4 regions of the Pseudoalteromonas sp. NZS127_1 genome follow, and region 4 is predicted to be linked to each of the others. Evidence: predicted binding sites of a transcription regulator. Region 4 holds the regulator's gene; each other region holds the start of a gene.

Region 1 (5,117 bases), on a different contig from region 4:
ACATCTTCTACTAGCAGAATATACAAACCACGGCCAACATAACTTTGCTCTGTTGGTGCAACACATAAACTAAGCGGTATTTGCACTGTAAAACAACTTCCTTCGCCTTCAGTACTATTTACCGTAATTATCCCTTTCATTGCACTTACAAGTGCTTTAGTTACAGCTAAACCAATACCGGAGCCTATCGCGTTAGTGCCTTTTAAATCCGGCGCTTTGTAATACATATCAAATATATGGGCAAGTTGCTCTGGTGGAATACCTTGACCGGTATCTAGTACCTTAATAACTAACCATGGGCCTTCTACGCGATTTTCTCTGCTGCATTCGAGTGTTACTTTGCCTTGCTGAGTAAACTTAACGGCGTTGTTAATTAAGTTCCAAACAACTTGGCGTAATCGAGTCGGATCGAGCTGCGCGTAAACATCAAGTATGCCATTGCGCTTAATATCAAACTCAAGCTCTTTTTGCTCTGCTATTAAGCCTGCAAAATTAACTACATCGTTTATAAAGTCTGACACATTAATAGAATTGGTTGCTATATCGAGCTGATCTCTATCTATTTTATCTAAATCTATAATATCGTTAAAAATATTACCGAGTGTTTCAGCACTCGAAAAAATAGTATTGCCCCAACTACGCTGCTGCTTATTAAGCTCTGTGTCTAATAACATACGCGTTAAACCAACAATGCCATTTAAAGGAGTACGTAGTTCATGGCTCAGCGTAGCAATAAACTTACCTTTGTCTTTATAGGCAGTTTCGAGTGCTTGTGCTGCTTCTTTACGGCTAGTGATATCACGACCAAAGCCCAGTAAACCAATGTAGTCACCGTCATCATTTATAAAAGGTAATTTACGCAGCTCAAACCAACGTGTTTCACCATTTACTTCATAGCCTACATCTATAGTTAGTGCTTTATGGCTTTGCTCTACTTCTTTATCGGTTGCCAAAACTTCAGCTAAAAAATGACTCGGGAATATCTGCTCAACCGTTTTTCCTATTAACTCACTACTTGATTTTCCCATTACCTCTTCAAACATTTTATTACAGCCGGCAAATACACCGTTGTTATCGCGGTAATAAAATAGATCGGGAGATGAATCAACGATTGAGCGTTGCAACATACTTTGTTGGGCAAGTTCTTGTTGTGTTTTTTTACGCTCAGCAATTTCTCGGCGCAGCTCTTCAATAGCGCGATGCTTGGCATGAAATGCCATTTTACGCTCATCAATTTCAATATTTAAACGACTAATGTTGTCTTTTAGGGTTTGGTTTAAGAGCTTCTCCTGCTTGGTTGCGCTATCTAAATAAGCATACGAGGCATCTAATTGACGAATTGAATTAAGTAATACACTTATAATTAAAGGAGAAACTACAGCCGTAAAAAATACCACAGCCAAAATATCAACAAGGTGTAATTCGCCTATCGCAACATAATAAAACATGCTCGATAAAATAAGAGATACAGTTAAAAATAAAGTGTAACAAATAGCTGCGGTTTTAAATTCACCAAATCGCGTTATTGAGCTGGAAAGTACCCGAGCCCAAGGGCTCAAAGAATAATCGGTCATACGTAATTTTATCTCTTAGCTGTGTGCTTAAATATAAAGAAGGCAATGCGCATGTATAAACATACCATTTTCCCAGATTTTAGCATTTTTCTCCTACCACTACCCATGTTGTGCGATAAAAACAGAATTTTTCATGTTTGATTTTGCTCATCTCTTAAACTCATCATTTCAGCAATAAATTATTTAGTGTAAAATGCCCCGCTTTATTATCTCCAAAATACGAGTAGCGCACATGCAAACCAATATGCCAGATATAGCAGACACTGCACCCGCTTTACAAACAGGTAAATTAGACTGGGTTGGCATGGGCGAAATCGAACTGCCATTTATTTTTGAGTCACGAGACTTATCTCCAGTTACAGTAAATGCCAAAGCTCGTGCATTTGTAAATTTGCATAAAGAAGATGCCAAAGGCATTCATATGTCACGTCTATTTTTAGCACTTGACCTGCTTTCAACTGAGCAGCAAGTCAATCCGCAAACAATAGCGCAAGCACTCGATACCTTTATAACTAGCCACGAAGGGCTGAGCGATAAAGCACAAATTGAATTTAAATTTGAATTACCGCTACGCCGTAAATCACTATTAAGTGGTAAAGCGGGCTGGAAAAGCTACCCAGTTGTACTTACCAGTACAATTGAAAATAACATTATTAGCTACGAGCTAACCGTAGATGTTACCTATTCTTCAACATGCCCTTGCTCTGCAGCACTTGCACGCCAGCTTATACAAAACGCGTTTAACGAAAAGTTTAACCAAGAAACCTTAAGCCAAAAAGATGTGCACGAATGGCTAGGCACTACACAAGGCATAGTAGCTACACCTCACTCGCAGCGCTCTATTGCCAACGTAAAAGTAAAGCTTGATAGCAATATTCAAGAATTTGACGTAGTGACTCTAATAAATACCCTCGAAGCTGAACTTAAAACGCCTGTACAAGCGGCAGTAAAACGCGAAGACGAGCAAGAATTTGCCCGTTTAAATGGTCAAAATCTTATGTTTTGTGAAGATGCAGCGCGTAAAATTAAAGCTTTATTAGAAACAGATAATTACAGCGATTACTGGCTGCAAATAAACCATTATGAATCACTCCATGCACACGATGCTGTAGCTATTGCGGTTAAAGGTATTGAAGGTGGATACAAAGCTTAATAGCTACATCGTTTTAGCTTTTATAAACAGTTGGTAATTATTTTATAACTCATACTTTTTAGGCACGTAAATTGCTTTATTTGAGCAGTGTCAATTTGTTGTTATGGAGTTACCGTATGGAATTCGCTTTATTATTAATTCTAGTATTAGTTGTCGGGGCTTCTGTTGTTGCGTCAAAATTTAATGACGATGGCGGAAACCCGTATCCTTTTACCCGCAAGCAAACTGTTTTTACGCAGGTTGAAGGCGCTTTTTTAAATCTTCTCGAGCGTGCTGTTGGCGATCAATATAAAATTGTTAGTCGCGTTAAGCTAATTGACGTTATTGACTGTAAGCAAGGTCTTTCTATTAAATCTAAACGTGCTGCTTTAGCTAAAGCTAAAAATAAGCAACTCGACTTTGTATTAATCGATAAAGAAAAACTAACTATTGTTGCGGCCGTTGACCTAGTTAACAATGCCAATAAAGATGGCCACAAAGCTCAACGCGACTGGTTTGTAAACGGTGCACTAGAGTCTGCGGGCATTCCACATATTCGTATGAAAGTTAAATCGGGCTACCGTCCTTCTGAAGTACGCGATGCAATTATGTTTAAACTTGGTAAGCCTGCAGCAACACAAACGCAGCGCCCTGTTCGTAATCGCTCACATAAGCCAGCGGTACTTTCACCTTCTCAAGCCAAAGCACAAACAACTGCTTTAGCTGAAATTTAAAAACCAAATTAAATACTCTCCTAAAAAGTATTTAAAGCGAGCTCATAAACAAGCTCGCTTTTTTGTTTTTTATTGCTAACTTCACGTATAATCAAGTGATTCAAACTCAGGAATTAAACATTATGAATGTTGGTATTATTGGCGCAATGGAGCCAGAAGTTAAAATTTTACGTGAAGCGATGCAAAACGCACAAATTTTAACTAAAGCAGGTTTCACTTTTTATACTGGTGAATTGGCTGGTAACACAGTAACACTTGTTCAATCTGGTATTGGTAAAGTAGCATCAACAATTGCAACTACCTTACTAATTGACAACTTCAAACCTGATTGCGTAATTAACACAGGCTCTGCCGGTGGATTCGATCCTTCTCTAAGTGTTGGCGACGTAGTAATTTCGTCAGAAGTACGTCATCACGATGTAGATGTTACTGCTTTTGGCTACGAAATTGGCCAAGTACCACAAATGCCAGCAGGCTTTGCAGCTCACCCTAAATTAGTTGAAGCAGCACAACAAACAATCGAACAAATCAGTGATGTTAAAACACTTGTTGGCTTAATTTGTACTGGTGACACATTCATGTGTGACCCTGTGCGTATCGATAAAGCACGCAGTGATTTTCCTACAATGCTTGCCGTTGAAATGGAAGGCGCTTCAATTGCACAAACGTGTTTTACGCTTAACACACCATTTGTTGTAATTCGCTCAATGTCTGATATAGCAGGTAAAGAGTCACCACAATCATTTGAAGAATACCTAGAAACAGCATCAATCAACTCATCTAAAATGGTTGTCGCACTTTTAGAAAAGCTAACTGCAGTGTCTCTGTAAATGCTTAGCAATATTGTTCAAAACCACTTGGACTTTATTGCCTTCATACTAGCGCTCCTTGCTGAGCGCTTTATTCCCCTTATTAGCTGGTATCATCCTAATACAGCGTTAAATGCTGTTTTTAGTGCTATTGGCAAGCGCATATACAAAAGCAAAGAACCTAAAAGCTATCAATATTTGGCAGCTATACTCGCAAGCACGCTCATTTTAAGTGTCATTCTCATTATTGTAGTGCTACTACTCGAGTTTGCTTTTTACCCTGAATTACTCGCAGGTCTTATTTTATACTTATGCTTAGAAAGTAAGAGTATTGATAAAAAAGCACTTCGCATTGCAAAGCTAACTAAACAAAATCAAAAATCGACAGCACGCGAATTACTAAAACCACTGCTTGCCCGTGAAGTTAATAGGCTTTCATCTCCTGGTATTATTAAAGCATTAATTGAAAGCTTAATACTGCGCACTGCTCGATACTATTTCGTAGTTATATTTATATTTTTAGCCTTTGGCCCAATTACTGCCCTCGCCTATCGATTGCTTACTTTAATACAACAAGCCTGGCGTAGTGATATATCCCCAAATAGCTACTTTTTAAAACCGCTTAAAACTCTCTTGTTTATTATTGAGTATATTCCAATGCGCTTACTCGCTTTAACTATTGCAGCAAGTAGAGCGAGCAAACAAAGCATGCACTACATAAAGCATTATGGTAGACATTTTTATCAAACAAATACAGGTTGGCTACTAAGCACATGCTCTGCATCACTTGGTGTGCAGCTGGGCGGGCCTGCAGTTTATTTAGGTACTCGCTTTAATAAAATGCGTATAGGTACTGATAGACTACCTA
Region 2 (5,117 bases), on a different contig from region 4:
TAACCCGCCGTAAGTTTTTAAAAACGAGTGCCCTAGGTGCGTTGGTACTCGGTACTTATTTTGTTGGCAGTGCGCCAAGGGCATTTGCTGGCGTTTTAGAGCAGCCATCTGAGCAAGCAAAGCGCGCAAACTTATTTATAGCACTGCGCCCTGATGGCATGGTTGAAATAACCTGCCATCGCTCTGAAATGGGTCAGCAAATTCGCACCGCGATTGCACAAATTGTTGCCGATGAAATGGAAGCTGCGTGGGATAAGGTTATTGTTATTCAGGGTAAGGGTGACCCTAAATACGGCGATCAAAATACCGATGGCTCGCGCAGTATTCGCTACAATATGCAGCGCCTGCGTGAAATGGGCGCAAGTGTGCGTTACATGATGCAGCACGCTGCCGCTAAGTATTGGAAAGTTGATCCACAAACCTGTACTGCTAATCAACACGTTGTTACACACAGCTCAGGTAAATCGCTTACTTATAAAGATTTAATCGACTTAGCACTTACAATAACGCCACCAGAAGCTGACAAACTAACACTTAAAACACGCAAAGAATGGCGTTATATTAATACCGGCATGGCGCACATAGATTTAGCAGATTTAGTAACAGGCAAAGCTATATTTGCAGCCGATGTACGCGAACCACAAGCGCTGGTGGCTATAATTGAACGCCCGCCGGTAGTAGGCGGTGTTGTTAAGTCGTTTGATGCCAGTGCTACAAAAGCGATAAATGGCGTTATAGATGTAATTGAAATGCCTGTACCAAAAGGCGCACCGCAGTTTCAGCCAAAAGGTGGCATTGCGATTATAGCTAAAAACACATGGGCTGCATGGCAAGGGCGTAAAGCATTAAAAGTCGTGTGGGATGATGGCAAAAATGGCGATTATAATTCAGAAGAATTTAAAAAGTCATTATTAAAAACAGTACAAACTCCACAGGCAAATATACGTGATAAAGGCGATGCCATGGGCGTGTTGGCTAAATCGAGCAATAAACTTGTAGCCGATTATTACGCGCCGCATCTTGCTCAAGCACCAATGGAGCCACCTTGTGCCACAGCGATGTACAACAAAGACCGTGTTGATATATGGGCTGCTACGCAAAACCCACAAGCCGATATGAAAACAGTGGCTGCAATGCTTGGCATGGATGAGAGCAAAATTAATGTTCACGTTACCATGTTAGGAGGCGGTTTTGGGCGTAAGTCAAAACCTGACTTCTCAGCAGAAGCGGCTTACCTTTCAATGAAAGTAGGCAAACCCATTCGTGTGCAATGGACGCGTGAAGACGACATACAGCATGGTTTTTACCATGCGGTTTCGGCTCAGCACATTGAAGCATCGTTAGATAAAAATGGCGCAATAGAATCTTATTTACACCGCACCGCGTTTTCACCGATCACCTCGACCTTTTCAGAAGGGGCAACTACGCCAGGGAGCTTTGAACTGCGCTTAGGGTTTACCGACAACCCAATTAACACACCTAACATGAAGTTAGAAAACGGTGATGCGCAAGCCAAAGCACGAATTGGTTGGATGCGTTCTGTATCAAATATTTTTCATGCCTTTGCTATTCAGTCATTTATTGGTGAAGCAGCGCACAAAGCCGGTCGCGACCAAAAAGACTATTTATTAGAAACTATAGGTCCAAGCCGAATCCTTGATGTAACTGAGCAAAATGCCACATATGATAATTATGGCGGCGATAAAGCGGTTTATCCTTTAGATATTGGCAGACTACGCCATGTTATTGAAAAGGTTGCTGACATGAGTAAGTGGGGGCGAGAGCTTCCTAAAGGGCGAGGTTTAGGTATAGCAGCGCATAGAAGCTTTTTAACTTACGTAGCGACGGTAGTTGAAGTAGAAGTGTCGGATGCTGGCGATTTAAAAGTAATTAAATCGTGGGTTGCCATTGATGCGGGCACGGTTGTAAATACCGACACCGTTAAAAATCAAACCCAAGGTGGCTCTATTTACGGTATTACCACTGCAATTAGTGACGGTATTACCTTTGATAAAGGCCGCGTGCAGCAAAGCAATTTTCATGACTATCGCGTACCGCGTATGAGCGACTCACCGCTTGAGATTGACGTTGAAATTGTACAAAGCGATGCACCACCAGCAGGGGTAGGTGAGCCATCTACACCAGTTTATGCGCCAGCATTATGTAATGCTATTTTTGCAGCATGCGGAAAGCGCATTAGGCAGTTACCAATAGGTGATCAGCTAAAAGCGTAGCTAAATAACTACAGCTTAAACAAAAAAACCGCCAAAAGGCGGTTTTTTTAGAAGTTAGCGATTAGTGAGTTTTTTCAAACTCATCAACTTCACGCTCTGCTTCTTCTTTAGATTTACCATACTGCTGCTGGATTTTGCCAACTAGCTCTGTACGGCTACCTTCAATTTTATCTAAATCGTCGTTAGTAAGATCGCCCCATTTTTGTTGAGCCTTACCTTTAAGTTCGTTCCAATTACCTTTCATACGATCGCTGTTCATAAGTTTCTCCTTACTTAGATTTAATTAACGTTCAGTATAAAAGGAGCAAGGTGTGTACCAACAAGTTAAAAATTTATTTTTCATTTATAATCATCGTGTTATGTTTTTATTGAGGCAGTAATTATTAATGTTGTGAGCACATCCTTAAAAAATATACAGAGCGGTCTGTAATTATTGCTGACATAAGTTACGCAGCTTTGATGTAACTCATTCTTAAATTTTTGTTTTAAGCTAATATGCAGGTATTAAACAAAGTAGCTAACATGAGTGAGTTATGAATACTAAAACGTATGAATACGGAGTGGGCGACTACTCGTACAAAATGGCAGGTGAATTAGCAGGTATTACACAACTGGTGAATGCGTTTTACGATAATATGGAAACTTTAAAAGAGGCTGAGCATATAAGGGGCATGCACTCAAAAAATTTATCGGCATCGCGTAAAAAGCTCGCTTACTTTTTGTCGGGCTGGCTAGGCGGCCCTAAATTATACGCTGAGCATTTTGGCAGTATAAATATTCCTCAAGCGCACAAACATTTACATGTAGGCATTGATGAAAGCGGTGCATGGTTGTTATGCATGCAAAAAGCGGTTGATGAGCAGCCTTACGAAGCCTCATTTAAAACTTACTTAATGGAGCAATTACGCGTACCGGCTGATCGAATTAGAATGGTATCCGGTAGTTAATAGCAATTATTAATAAACATCAATCGCAGCTAGGCTTTGGTTTTTTGTTACAATGCCTGCAAAGCAATTTAGGGTAAATAGCTGTGCTGCCGGTTCAAGACATATATCAACAACTCGTTACTACATTACAACGTAATCCAATTACGTTACTACAAGCGCCGCCTGGTGCTGGTAAATCTACGTGGTTACCACTACAACTAATGCGCGATGGGCATTTTAAACGCATTGTGATGCTAGAGCCTCGCCGTTTAGCTGCACGTAATATTGCCAGTTATTTAGCAAAGTGCCAAAACGAGAGTGTTGGGCAAAGTGTGGGTTTGCGGATTAGAGGCGAGAGTAAAGTAAGCGCTAATACGCGCCTCGAAATAGTCACCGAAGGCATGCTTACACGCATGCTACAAAATGACCCTGAATTAAGCGACATAGATTTACTTATATTTGATGAGTTTCATGAGCGCTCAATTGCAGCCGATACCTCACTTGCCTTTGCGCTCGAGACCCAAAGTGCACTGCGTGAAGACTTAACCATCATGCTTATGTCGGCAACGCTAGATACTGAGCGTTACACTGCGTTTTTTGATTGCCCTGTAATTCAATCGAGCGGTCGCAGTTACCCAATAGACGAAGTCTACATACCCATAAAAGATGAAAGCCGCTGGCTTGATGCAATTCCTAGCATAATAAAACAAGCGCTTAATGAGCAAACAGGCAGTGCATTGGTATTTTTACCCGGGCAATTTGAAATACTACGGGTGCAGCAAGCACTTAGCGATTTACCCAGTAACTGCACTGTAGCAACGCTATTTGGCGAGCAAGATAAAGCTAATCAGCAAGCCGCTATTGCTCCTGCACCAAACGGTATGCGCAAAGTAGTGCTTACCACCAATGTAGCCGAAACCAGTTTAACTATTGAAGGCATACGCATTGTAATTGACAGCGGCAAGCGCCGTGCAGCGACCTTTAATTTAAAAACAGGGGTCACAGAGCTCACAACACAAAGTATATCGCGCTCTTCTGCTGTGCAGCGAGCAGGACGTGCAGGGCGAATAGAGCCGGGCATTGTTTATCGAATTGGCTCAAAGCAAACCTTTGAGCGACGTAATAGCCACGACAATCCCGAAATACTCACATCAGACATAAGCCAACTTATGCTTGAGGCAAAGCAGTGGGGAGCCAGTATTGATGAGCTAACCCTACTTGATAAGCCTACTGAGCAACAATGCGAGCAAGCAAGTAACCTGCTCAACATGCTAGAAGCTATTGATAGCAAGGGTAAGCTCACACCGCTTGGCAGTAAAATGTTAGGTTTTGGTGCTGATATTCGTTTGGCGCATATGCTACTAAAAGCACAAATACTTGATGACCAACTCCCTGGTATTTTTAGGCTCGCTATTTATTTAGTGGCATTACTTGAGAGCCGAGTAAACAGTGCAAACGAGTTGAGTTTAGCGTTGCATAACCAACAGCAACGACCACATCCGGTATTTAAGCAGCAGCTAAAATATTGGCAAAGCCGTTTAAAAGTAAAAGAGTCAAATGCTGATTTAAATACAGAACATTTAAGTTTGCTGGTGGCACTTGCTTATCCCGATCGTATTGCTAAAAAGCGCGGTAATGGTTACTTACTTGCCAATGGTGCAGGGGCTGAGCTTAATAGCAATTATTGGCACAACGACGACTACTTAGCGATAGCAACCATGGGCGGGCACAAAGGCGGGCGTATATTTGCAGCCACCGCGCTTAACCCATTTGAGTTACAAGAATTTTTACCGCATTTATTTAGTGAATTAACTCGCTGCGAATTTGACGAAAAAGCCGCACGCTTTATTCATCAAGATGAAGTGAAGCTTGGTGCTATAACGCTTACCAGCCAGCCTAGTAAACACAAACTAGACAAAAGCGAGCGTGCCAAAGCGTGGCTTAACTTATTTACTAA
Region 3 (5,117 bases), on a different contig from region 4:
CACACACGGTAAGCCATCACTTACTACCTGGCAGGTTTTAGAGCGTAACAACAATATTACCCGATTACAGTTATACCCTAAAACAGGGCGAACTCATCAATTAAGAGTCCATTGTGCGCACAGCTTAGGTTTAAACATGCCAATTATAGGCGACACACATTACGGGCAAAAAGCCGATAGATTACATTTACATGCAGAATACTTAGCATTTACTCACCCAATTACGGATAAACGATTAGAGTTTGAAGTAGCCGCAGATTTTTAATAAAAACACATAGCTACAACCACTATATTATACAATGTGTTGGTTTTTATTAATTAAATTGATATCGTTTATGGTCTTTCTATTCAATGATGAGTATAAAAAAACGGTACAAACCCAAGTTTATTAAGTAATGTTAATAAGTACTTCAATAATAAAAATAAGTCAGCAAAGGATTAACATGACTAACAATACACAAATAAAGGTTTTAGGTAATACTTTGTGGGCTAAGTATATTGTTCTCATTTTATTTTTACTTTTAAGTAAGCTTTCCTCAGCTAACGGCGACTCATTAAGTGCAACTTTACACGCACTAGACTTTGACACGACTCAAGTCCTGATCAATAACATAAAACTAAATGAATTAGACTATCTTCAAAATGAAGACAAGCTCACTCAAGCGTTTAAAATAAGCAAAGAGCAAAATTGGAAAAAACTTCATCTAGAAGCGGCCGCTTTGTATGCGGAGTTACTTTTTAGACAAGAAAAATACGAAGCGTTAAACACACACTTATCCTATTACTTAAAGAACAAAGAGTTACCAAATCAAAAAAGTGTATATTTATTATTTCTCGAATCACAACTCAAGTCTCTAGCAAGGGAGGCGAACCCAACTCCAGCACACACGCTAGCCACCAAATTAGAAGAGAGCTTGCAACAGCATTCAACTAAAGAAAAAATCATTATTTTACGAGCACTTGCTTACTATTACACCGATACAGATGCATTGAAAAAGACCCTAAATGTTGCACTAGAGGGGCTAGAATTAGCATTAAAAGATGACGATTCAGCATCTCAAGGGTACTTTTTTAGAAAAATAGCCGATGCATATAATTATCTAAACGAAAAAGACAAAGCCATATATTATGCAAAAAAAGCGGTTGCGGCCTATGAGCAAACACAAGATGGGCTTTTTACTGCAAAAGCATACTGGAGCTTAGGCAATGTATTGCTTGAAGTAGAAAAACCTAAAGATGCCTTAATATACCTAGATAAAGCATTGCTCTATTTTAAAAAAGTTAATATGCAAAAAGGCTTAACCTTTGCTCAGTACTCAATTGCCAATATTGAGTACTTACAAGCAAACTACGATAAAGCTTTAACTTTAACTAAAGAAAACATTGAGCTTGCTCGTTCTGCAGGTGTATACGACATGCAACTCGCATCGCTCATTTTGTTAGCTGACATATATATAAAACAAGATTTAATCGAGAGAGCAAATGAAGCAAACGATGAGGTGTTTTTAAAATTAGATAAATTCAGCCGCAGTATTTATAAAGCCGATTTTTTAAGTAAACGCTATGAGCTAAAGCGACGCCTTAACTACACTGACGAGGCTTTTGAAGCAATTGAACAAAAGCTCCTTTATACAAAAAAACACTACGAAGCAACTAGTGAAAATAATATAAAAACACTACAGGTGCAGTTTGAAGTAAAAGAAAAAGAAGAAAAAATACAGCAACTAGAGTACGCAAAAGACATTAGTGAACTACAAGCTAAAGAAGAGTACCAACAAAAAATAATTTGGCGACTCAGCGCTGCTATTGCATTTATTTTAGTGATTGCTTCATTATTTTTATTTTATCGGCAAGCCCGACAACGTCAAAAATATTACGATATTTCATTAACAGATTATCTAACAAATTGCCCTAATCGCAGAGGAATAATGCGCGCAGCAGAAGCAAAGCTTGGTGAAGGTAAAATGACGATAGCAATTGTTGACTTAGACTACTTTAAAAAAGTTAACGACCATTTTGGTCACGATGTTGGAGATTTAGTTCTTATTGCCTTTGCAAAAGCTGCAAAAGAAACACTATGTAATGATCATCAGTTTGGTCGTTACGGCGGCGAAGAATGGTTATTTGCACTAAATACGGTTGATGAACGAATAATTCGCGATATATTTGACCAGCTCGCCATTAGCTTCGCCAAGCATTGCAGTAATATAGAAGACTTTCCTAGTGATACAAAAATCACCTTTAGTGCAGGGGCCTCTGTAAGTGGCCCTTTAAAAAGCACACTAGATGTTCTTATTAAACATGCAGATAAATTACTTTATAAAGCAAAAGAAAACGGAAGAAACCAAGTCGTTGTTGATTAAATAAACACAGCTAAAAGTATTGGCTCATTTACTTGACTAAAGCCCATCTAAGATCATTTTTTTGATGGTCTTTGCTTTTACAAAATGATCTAATTTATGGGTGTGTATCCACCAAGTAGCAGCTTCCATAAGTAGCGCTGGGTCGTCGTTTTTATTAGCAAAAAATGCATAAAAAGAAAGCCCTACATTTTCGCCTTTAACTGCTATTTTTTTATCGCATACGGTAATTATTTTTGCTCTTAGTTCTTCCCTCATACATACCTTATTTAATTATATTTTTACTATTAAAATACGCCATTTAAAACGCTAACGATTAGCTGTAAAAGGCTTCTATCAACCAAGCCATGATTCTCAAGCTCTTTATTAGGCGTATTTACTTTTGCAGCTTTGCATTCATTATCTAATATCTCATTTTTACGTGTATCGGTTTCGTATGCAATATCTGCTTGTTCCATACATTTTGCCGAGCCTGCGTAAGGCTGTGCCGCACAAGCGCTTAGTAATAAAAAAAGTGGAATTGCTATCAATAATTGCTTCATAACTAATCCTATTTTTACGTAACTTATTTACTTTAGACTATAGCTGCAAGTTAGCCGTATTTACTTTTCTACCTCCATTACAAAAAATTCAAAAAAGAACGTACCTATAGCATCAAAAAAAGTGTCATTTTTTTCATCCTTTTTAATTTGTGCGCTAATGCATTGATTATAAACTTCTGAGCTTGTTTGAGCGCCATTTCGATCAACCGTTTCAGCCTCTTCAATGCATAAGTTAGGGTCAGAACGTGGGGCAGTACTACAAGCACTTAGTAAAGCGCACAGCAATAATGCGGCGATGGGGCTTTTTGTGTTCATCCTTAAACTATCCTATTAAGTTAACGTGCTACCTGCATTTATACCGATTGGTATTATATGTGGGAGTAATATATAGATTGTACCTAAATAATGTTGCTACTTTATCACTGCAATAAAATAAACAACCAGTAAATATTTGTAAGGTTCTGTAGGGATTTATACTCACTTCTATAATTGAACTACGTAAAAGCCTGAAATTATTGCATTCATATCACTGTAAAATTTACAGTGATAGCAGCCCAAAAATAAAAAATCAAAATAAAAGCAATAAAATACATCAACTTAATATTTGGCATTTAGTTTGCTAGTTAGTGATATAAGCAAATAAATTGTAAAAGGATTAGTTATGAATATTTTTGAAGCACTACGTCATGACCATGACAAACAACGAGAATTGGTAGATGCGCTTATTCAAACGCACGGCGACACAGAGCAGCGCCACACGCTAATGGACGAGCTAAAAACAGAACTAGAACAACACGCAAAGTTTGAAGAACGTTACTTTTACAACCCACTTATGTTTGATGACTTAACTCATGAAAAAGCGCGCCACAGCGTAGCTGAACATCACGAAATTGATGAATTAATTGAACAACTTGAAGATACCGAAATGAGCTCGTCTGCATGGTTAGTTGCAGCTAAAAAACTGCATCATTTAGTACATCATCATTTAAGTGAAGAAGAACACGAAGTATTTCAATTAGCGGGTAAAGCACTAACCGAAGGGCAAAAACAAAGCTTGGCAAAGCAGTATAATGATGCAATGCACTAATACTTTTTATTTGTGAGTAACTTTACTCACAAATAATTGAACCACCTTATATACACTCCCTTGTGTACTATTGGTTATAAGCCACTTGGCTTATAACCATTTTTTTAAGCCTATATGCTAACTCTTCTCTAGTAAGGGTGCTTCTGTCGGATCAAAAATTCGATACGCCACTAGCTTTAAACCATCGTTAATAAAAAACCACACCAAAGCATATGCCCACACAGCAAGTGCCCATCCCCATCCTAGTGGGGTCATAAACACACCATAAACAGCAATAAGTGTTGCTATAACTTGCGTGCCAAATACGGCGACCATTAATATAGCAGACGGTTTAATAGACCAAAATGGACCTCGGGTACGCGCTAAAAATATAGTCAAATGCCCTGCTACAGAAAGTAATAAGTACATTAATGTTTGAAGATGAGGACGGTCGAGTTCAAATACTTTATCTCCTAAGTAAAATAAACCAAAGGCTGCAATTGGCCCTACAATTCCCAGCACAGATGCAATACCTAAAACGAGCCGCATATTCCATGTCTCGGGCTTATTTTGATAATGCACATTGTCGTATGCAATAGACAAAATGGCGGCATCGTTAAGTAAAGCAAGCATTACAATCATGACTGCTGTTAACGGATAAAAGTTAAAAATTAATATCGCCATGGTCATAAACAGTAATACGCGCAGTGTTTCAGCAACCCTGTAAATAGCGTAACTGTTCATGCGTTGAAATATTTTTCGGCTTTCTTTAACTGCATCAATAATAACCGACAAGCCATCGGTCATTAACACAATTGATGCTGCTGAACGCGCTGCATCTGTAGCACCCGATACAGCAATGCCACAGTCAGCTTTTTTAAGTGCTGGCGCATCATTTACGCCATCTCCTGTCATGCCAACAATGTGCCCTCTATGCTGAAGCACATCAATAATATGGTATTTATGCTCAGGGAATACTTGTGCGAATCCGTCAGCACTCTCGATAGAATCATCTAACTGTGTGGCTTGATGATACTCAGTTGCACCAAATCCACTAGCATCAAGAATGTTTGTCCCTAAACCCAGTTTACTTGCAGTTTCGCGCGCAATGGCTACTTGGTCGCCCGTGACCATTTTAACACTCATACC
Region 4 (5,117 bases):
GCCTCAGACTGAGCCTGAAGTTATTGCCAAGCCTGATTACATAGCCATAGAACTCAAACAAACAGCCTATGACGAACAAGGTAAAATTAGCCACAAAGTCACTGCGGCTAAAATGGAGCTATATCAACAATTAGGTTTTACGTTTTTTGAAAAACCTATTTTTACTTTATATAACGAAAAGCAAACGTGGCAAATAAATGCAGACGAAGCAACATTATACGAAGACAAACAATTAATTTTAGAAGGCAATGTGGTTGCCAAAAACTTAACCGATAACGCCATGATAGACAAAATCAATGCTGATAATATTCAGGTAGATATAAAGCTATTAACAATGCGTTCGGAGCAACCCGTTATCATCACTGGACCCAATTTAAAAATCACTGGTAAAGGCCTAGAAGCCGACTTAAAAACCGAAGTGATAAAACTAATTAACCATACGCGAACCATATATTATGACCAATAAAATATTAAAATCACTTATTATTCCTACACTTATACTAGCGTTTAATAGTAGTGCTGCAGAGCAAAACACGCAACCGGCTGCAAATCAAATTTCAATAAGCGCCGATAAGCAAGAAGGTCAATTAAAAGCTAATGTCGGGATTTTTGAGAAAAACGTTGAAATTATTCACGGTAACCGCCGTATCACAGCCGACCGCTTAGAAGTACATAAACGCGATGAACTTGGCGATAATAAACAATTATTAATTGCTACAGGTAGCCCTGCGCACTTTGAAGAAAAGCAATCAGATGGCACGACTATGAGCGCCAGTGCTGACGAAGTACGTTATGATGTATCTAAGCGTTTTTTAACGCTTGTTGGTAATGCACAAGTATCGCAAGCGGGACAAAAAATAAATGCTAAAAGCATTACCTACGATATAGAGCAGCAGCTAATCAGTGCCGAAAAAGATGAAAACTCAACTGACCGCGTTCACACAATTTTAGTACCAATCGAGACTAAAAAAAGTAAAAAAAGCGACAAAGGTCAACCATGAGCACATTAAAAGCAGAGCTATTAGCAAAGAGCTATAAAGGCCGTGAAGTTGTAAAAAACGTCGGCCTTGAAGTCAAAGCTGGCAGTATTGTTGGCTTACTTGGCCCTAACGGCGCAGGTAAAACTACCACGTTTTATATGATAGTAGGACTTGTACCTAGCGACAAAGGTAAAATATCGATAGACGATAACGATATTACTCTTTTACCTATGCATAGTCGTGCTAGATTAGGCATTGGCTACTTACCGCAAGAGTCTTCAATATTCAGAAAGCTGACTGTTTATCAAAACTTAATGGCCATTTTAGAAACGCGCAAAGAGTTAAATAAACAAGCTAGAGAAGACACTCTCGATAAATTATTAGATGAATTTAGCATACAACACATTCGTGATAGCCAAGGTATGGCATTGTCGGGTGGCGAACGTCGTCGTGTTGAAATAGCACGTGCGCTGGCAGCAGATCCTAAATTTATATTACTGGATGAACCATTTGCAGGTGTTGACCCGATTTCGGTATTAGACATAAAGAAAATAATAGAACATCTTAAAAATCGTGGGATTGGTGTATTAATTACCGATCATAACGTAAGAGAAACCCTTGATGTTTGTGAAAAAGCCTACATTGTTTCTCATGGGGAGCTGATTGCATCAGGTACTCCAGAACACGTATTAAATGATAAAACAGTACGCGATGTTTACTTAGGCGAGCAATTTAGGCTGTAACATTTACGCCATGTCTTTAAGCATCTGCTAGTATTAATTATAACAACATAAAAGGATTGTTAGAGATACATGAGGCAATCACTACAGCTGCGCATGGGCCAGCAACTTACAATGACTCCACAGCTGCAACAAGCTATTCGTTTGTTGCAACTCAGTACATTGGATCTCCAGCAAGAAATACAAGAAGCTCTCGACAGCAACCCGCTATTAGAGGTTGAAGAAGCAGACTATTCAGAAGACGCTGCAGGTAAAAACGAGCAAAAAGCAGATACAGATGACATAACTGTTAGCGCATCTGCCGATGATGCTCCAAGCGAATACGAACAAGATAGTGGTGAAGCACTTGCAAAAGACACGCTAAGTGACGACATGGCTATGGATGTTAGTTGGGATGAGTACATGAGTGCCGCCCCAGCAGCATCATCGGGTCCGATGCCTGAAGACGAATCAATATACCAAGGCGCCTCTACTGAAACGCTCCATGAGTATTTAATGTGGCAGTTACAACTAACGCCATTTAGCCCTACAGACGAAGCTATTGCTATTGCTATTGTAGAAGCCGTCGATGATTCAGGTATTTTAACACTAAGCTGCGAAGAGATTTTAGAAAGCTTTAATCAAGAAAACGAAGATGATAACGAAGTCGAACTTGATGAAATTGAAGCTGTATTAAAACGCATCCAACTGTTTGATCCTGTTGGTATTGCTGCACGTAGTTTACAAGAGTGTTTGTGTATTCAGCTTAACCAGTTTGATAAAGAAACACCTTACATTAATGAAACAAAAATGATTTTAACCGAGCATATTGATTTATTAGCTGCTCGTGACTATCGTACATTAATGAAGAAAACTAAGCTCAAAGAAGAAGAGCTTAAGGAAGTAATGACATTAATACATACTCTTAGCCCTAAACCTGCAGATACTATTGTAAGAGAAGAATCTGAGTATGTTATTCCTGATGTGTCAGTTAAAAAAATTAAAGGCCGCTGGGTTGTTGAGTTAAACCCAGACAGCATGCCTAAAATTCGTGTTAATAGCCAATACGCGGCAATGTCTCGCACTGTAAAATCCAGTGGTGACAGCCAGTTTATTCGCTCGCATTTACAAGAAGCTAAATGGTTTATTAAAAGCTTAGAAAGTAGAAACGACACGCTATTAAAAGTGACAAATTGTATTGTTAAGCAACAACAAGGCTTTTTTGAACACGGTCCTGAAGCCATGAAACCAATGGTTTTAAATGATGTTGCTGAAATGGTAGAAATGCACGAATCAACAATTTCGCGCGTAACAACCCAAAAGTATATGCACACACCCCGTGGTATATTTGAGCTTAAATATTTTTTCTCAAGCCATGTAAGCACCGAAAACGGTGGTGAATGTTCATCTACAGCAATCCGTGCGCTTATCCGAAAATTAATCGCAGCAGAAAACTCAGCAAAACCATTGAGTGATAGCAAAATAGCGGATATATTGGCTGAGCAAGGAATTAAAGTAGCGAGACGTACAATCGCAAAATACCGCGAATCTCTGGCTATTCCACCGTCAAATCAGCGTAAAAGTTTGATTTAAGACGCAAAAAAAAGAGGGTAATGCTTATGCAACTAAACTTAACTGGTCGTCACGTAGAATTAACCGATTCACTAAGAGACTATATTAATACCAAATTTGCGAAGCTAGAAAGACACTCTGATCATATTAATAATGTTCATGTCATTCTCGATGTAGAAAAATTAAATCAAAAAGCAGAAGCCACCATACACGTAAGCGGTGCTGAGCTATTTGCCTCTACAGAACATCAAGATATGTATGCCGCCATTGACTCGTTGATCGACAAGCTCGATCGACAAGTAATTAAACACAAAGAGAAGCTTGCTCGACACTAATATGATGAAATTAAGCTCACTTATATGCCAGGACTGCAGCAAAGCTGCGGTCCTTTTTAATAGCAAAAAAAGAATTTTAGAGTTCATTAGCGAACTTGCTCACGACAAACTTCCGTATTTACCGCAACAAGATATTCTTAATGCTTTAATGAGCAGAGAAAAATTGGGTAGTACAGGTATAGGGCGTGGCATTGCCATTCCTCATGGAAGAATGAGCGGTGCAGAAGAGCCTTTGGCTTTAGTACTCGTTAGCGAAACTCCAATAAATTTTGATGCGATCGATAATCGCCCTGTTGATATTTTCGTCGCACTCATCGTACCAGATGGCGATAACCAGCAGCACTTAAAGACTCTAGCAACCATTGCTGATAAACTAAACAACAAAGATTTTTGTAAACAGTTACGCAGTGCAAAATCAGATACTGAGCTTTACCAAGTTATTGTCAATCAATCATAGTTTTATAAAGGGTGTTAAATGGAGTTAATTATCATAAGCGGCCGTTCTGGTTCTGGAAAGTCGGTTGCTTTACGCGTTGTAGAAGATTTAGGTTATTATTGCGTAGATAATATTCCAGTTAACTTGCTTCCTTCATTAGTTCGCAGTGTGTCTGATAGCTATGATAAAATTGCTGTTAGCATTGATGTGCGTAACATCCCTAAACAACAAGATGAATTTAACGATATTCTTGAATACTTGCCTGGCTTTGCAAAACCTACGTTATTTTATTTAGATAGCGACGATCAAACATTGATCAAACGTTTTTCTGAAACTCGTAGATTACACCCACTATCAATTGACTCGTTGCCTCTTGATTTAGCCATCAAAAAAGAAAAAGAATTACTTGATGTATTAATCACCCGCGCCGACTTTATGATAGATACAACTGATTTAAGCGTTCATCAACTTGCTGAATCTATTCGTGAAAAGATTTTAGGTAAAAAAGATAAGCAACTGATTGTCACGTTTGAATCGTTTGGTTTTAAATACGGTATACCAAAAGAAGCAGATTACGTATTTGATGCACGCTTTTTACCCAATCCACATTGGGAACCTGAATTAAAACCTTTAAATGGGTTAGATCAACCTGTTAAAGATTATTTGGCCAATCACAGCATAGTGCAAAAATTCACATGGCAAATTCAAACATTTGTACAAACGTGGTTACCGCACTTAGAGCGAAATAACCGCAGTTATTTAACCATTGCCATTGGGTGTACAGGCGGGCAACACCGCTCTGTATATTTAGCGCAAACTATCGGTGAAAGTTTTGCAATGACACATCCCAATGTGAAAATTCGCCATCGCGAACAAGAAAAATAATATAGCTGAATAATCACCTGTTCAGCTTAAGTAGAGTAAGTTATGCATTGTGAAGACACTTTTTTAATAAAAAACAAATTAGGATTGCACGCCAGAGCAGCCACCGTGCTTGCCCAATTGGCAGTGCAGTTTGATGCGACAATTACATTATTTCAAGATGACAAAGAAGCCGCAGGCGATAGCGTACTTG

Evidence for each region. Region 4 encodes sigma-54, which starts transcription at its own class of promoters, with help from an activator protein. Its sites were predicted from a motif close to GTTGGCACGNNNNTNGNNT; they were not measured.
Region 1: I6F50_RS18040 (DUF2726 domain-containing protein) is a predicted target of sigma-54. The motif match lies at 2,786-2,804, and genes of this name have one in related genera.
Region 2: I6F50_RS10405 (CsbD family protein) is a predicted target of sigma-54. The motif match lies at 2,537-2,555, and genes of this name have one in related genera.
Region 3: I6F50_RS13000 (hemerythrin domain-containing protein) is a predicted target of sigma-54. The motif match lies at 3,506-3,524, and genes of this name have one in related genera.

The regions. Positions count from the first base shown of each region.
Region 1 covers NZ_JADYXO010000027.1:10,858-15,974, forward strand. The annotation lists gene arcB (aerobic respiration two-component sensor histidine kinase ArcB) at 1-1,574, opposite strand, end outside; gene folE2 (GTP cyclohydrolase FolE2) at 1,807-2,727, shown strand; gene I6F50_RS18040 (DUF2726 domain-containing protein) at 2,844-3,440, shown strand; gene mtnN (5'-methylthioadenosine/S-adenosylhomocysteine nucleosidase) at 3,563-4,270, shown strand; gene I6F50_RS18050 (regulatory signaling modulator protein AmpE) at 4,271-5,117, shown strand, end outside.
Region 2 covers NZ_JADYXO010000009.1:112,325-117,441, reverse strand. The annotation lists gene I6F50_RS10410 (xanthine dehydrogenase family protein molybdopterin-binding subunit) at 1-2,234, shown strand, start outside; gene I6F50_RS10405 (CsbD family protein) at 2,296-2,493, opposite strand; gene I6F50_RS10400 (group II truncated hemoglobin) at 2,768-3,181, shown strand; gene hrpB (ATP-dependent helicase HrpB) at 3,265-5,117, shown strand, end outside.
Region 3 covers NZ_JADYXO010000013.1:105,172-110,288, reverse strand. The annotation lists gene I6F50_RS13025 (RluA family pseudouridine synthase) at 1-265, shown strand, start outside; gene I6F50_RS13020 (GGDEF domain-containing protein) at 444-2,363, shown strand; gene I6F50_RS13015 (DUF6500 family protein) at 2,400-2,618, opposite strand; gene I6F50_RS13010 (hypothetical protein) at 2,648-2,902, opposite strand; gene I6F50_RS13005 (hypothetical protein) at 2,963-3,217, opposite strand; gene I6F50_RS13000 (hemerythrin domain-containing protein) at 3,564-3,989, shown strand; gene I6F50_RS12995 (plasma-membrane proton-efflux P-type ATPase) at 4,107-5,117, opposite strand, start outside.
Region 4 covers NZ_JADYXO010000003.1:2,567-7,683, reverse strand. The annotation lists gene lptC (LPS export ABC transporter periplasmic protein LptC) at 1-466, shown strand, start outside; gene lptA (lipopolysaccharide transport periplasmic protein LptA) at 456-1,001, shown strand; gene lptB (LPS export ABC transporter ATP-binding protein) at 998-1,723, shown strand; gene I6F50_RS04365 (RNA polymerase factor sigma-54) at 1,793-3,292, shown strand; gene hpf (ribosome hibernation promoting factor) at 3,319-3,606, shown strand; gene ptsN (PTS IIA-like nitrogen regulatory protein PtsN) at 3,611-4,063, shown strand; gene rapZ (RNase adapter RapZ) at 4,082-4,927, shown strand; gene I6F50_RS04345 (HPr family phosphocarrier protein) at 4,970-5,117, shown strand, end outside.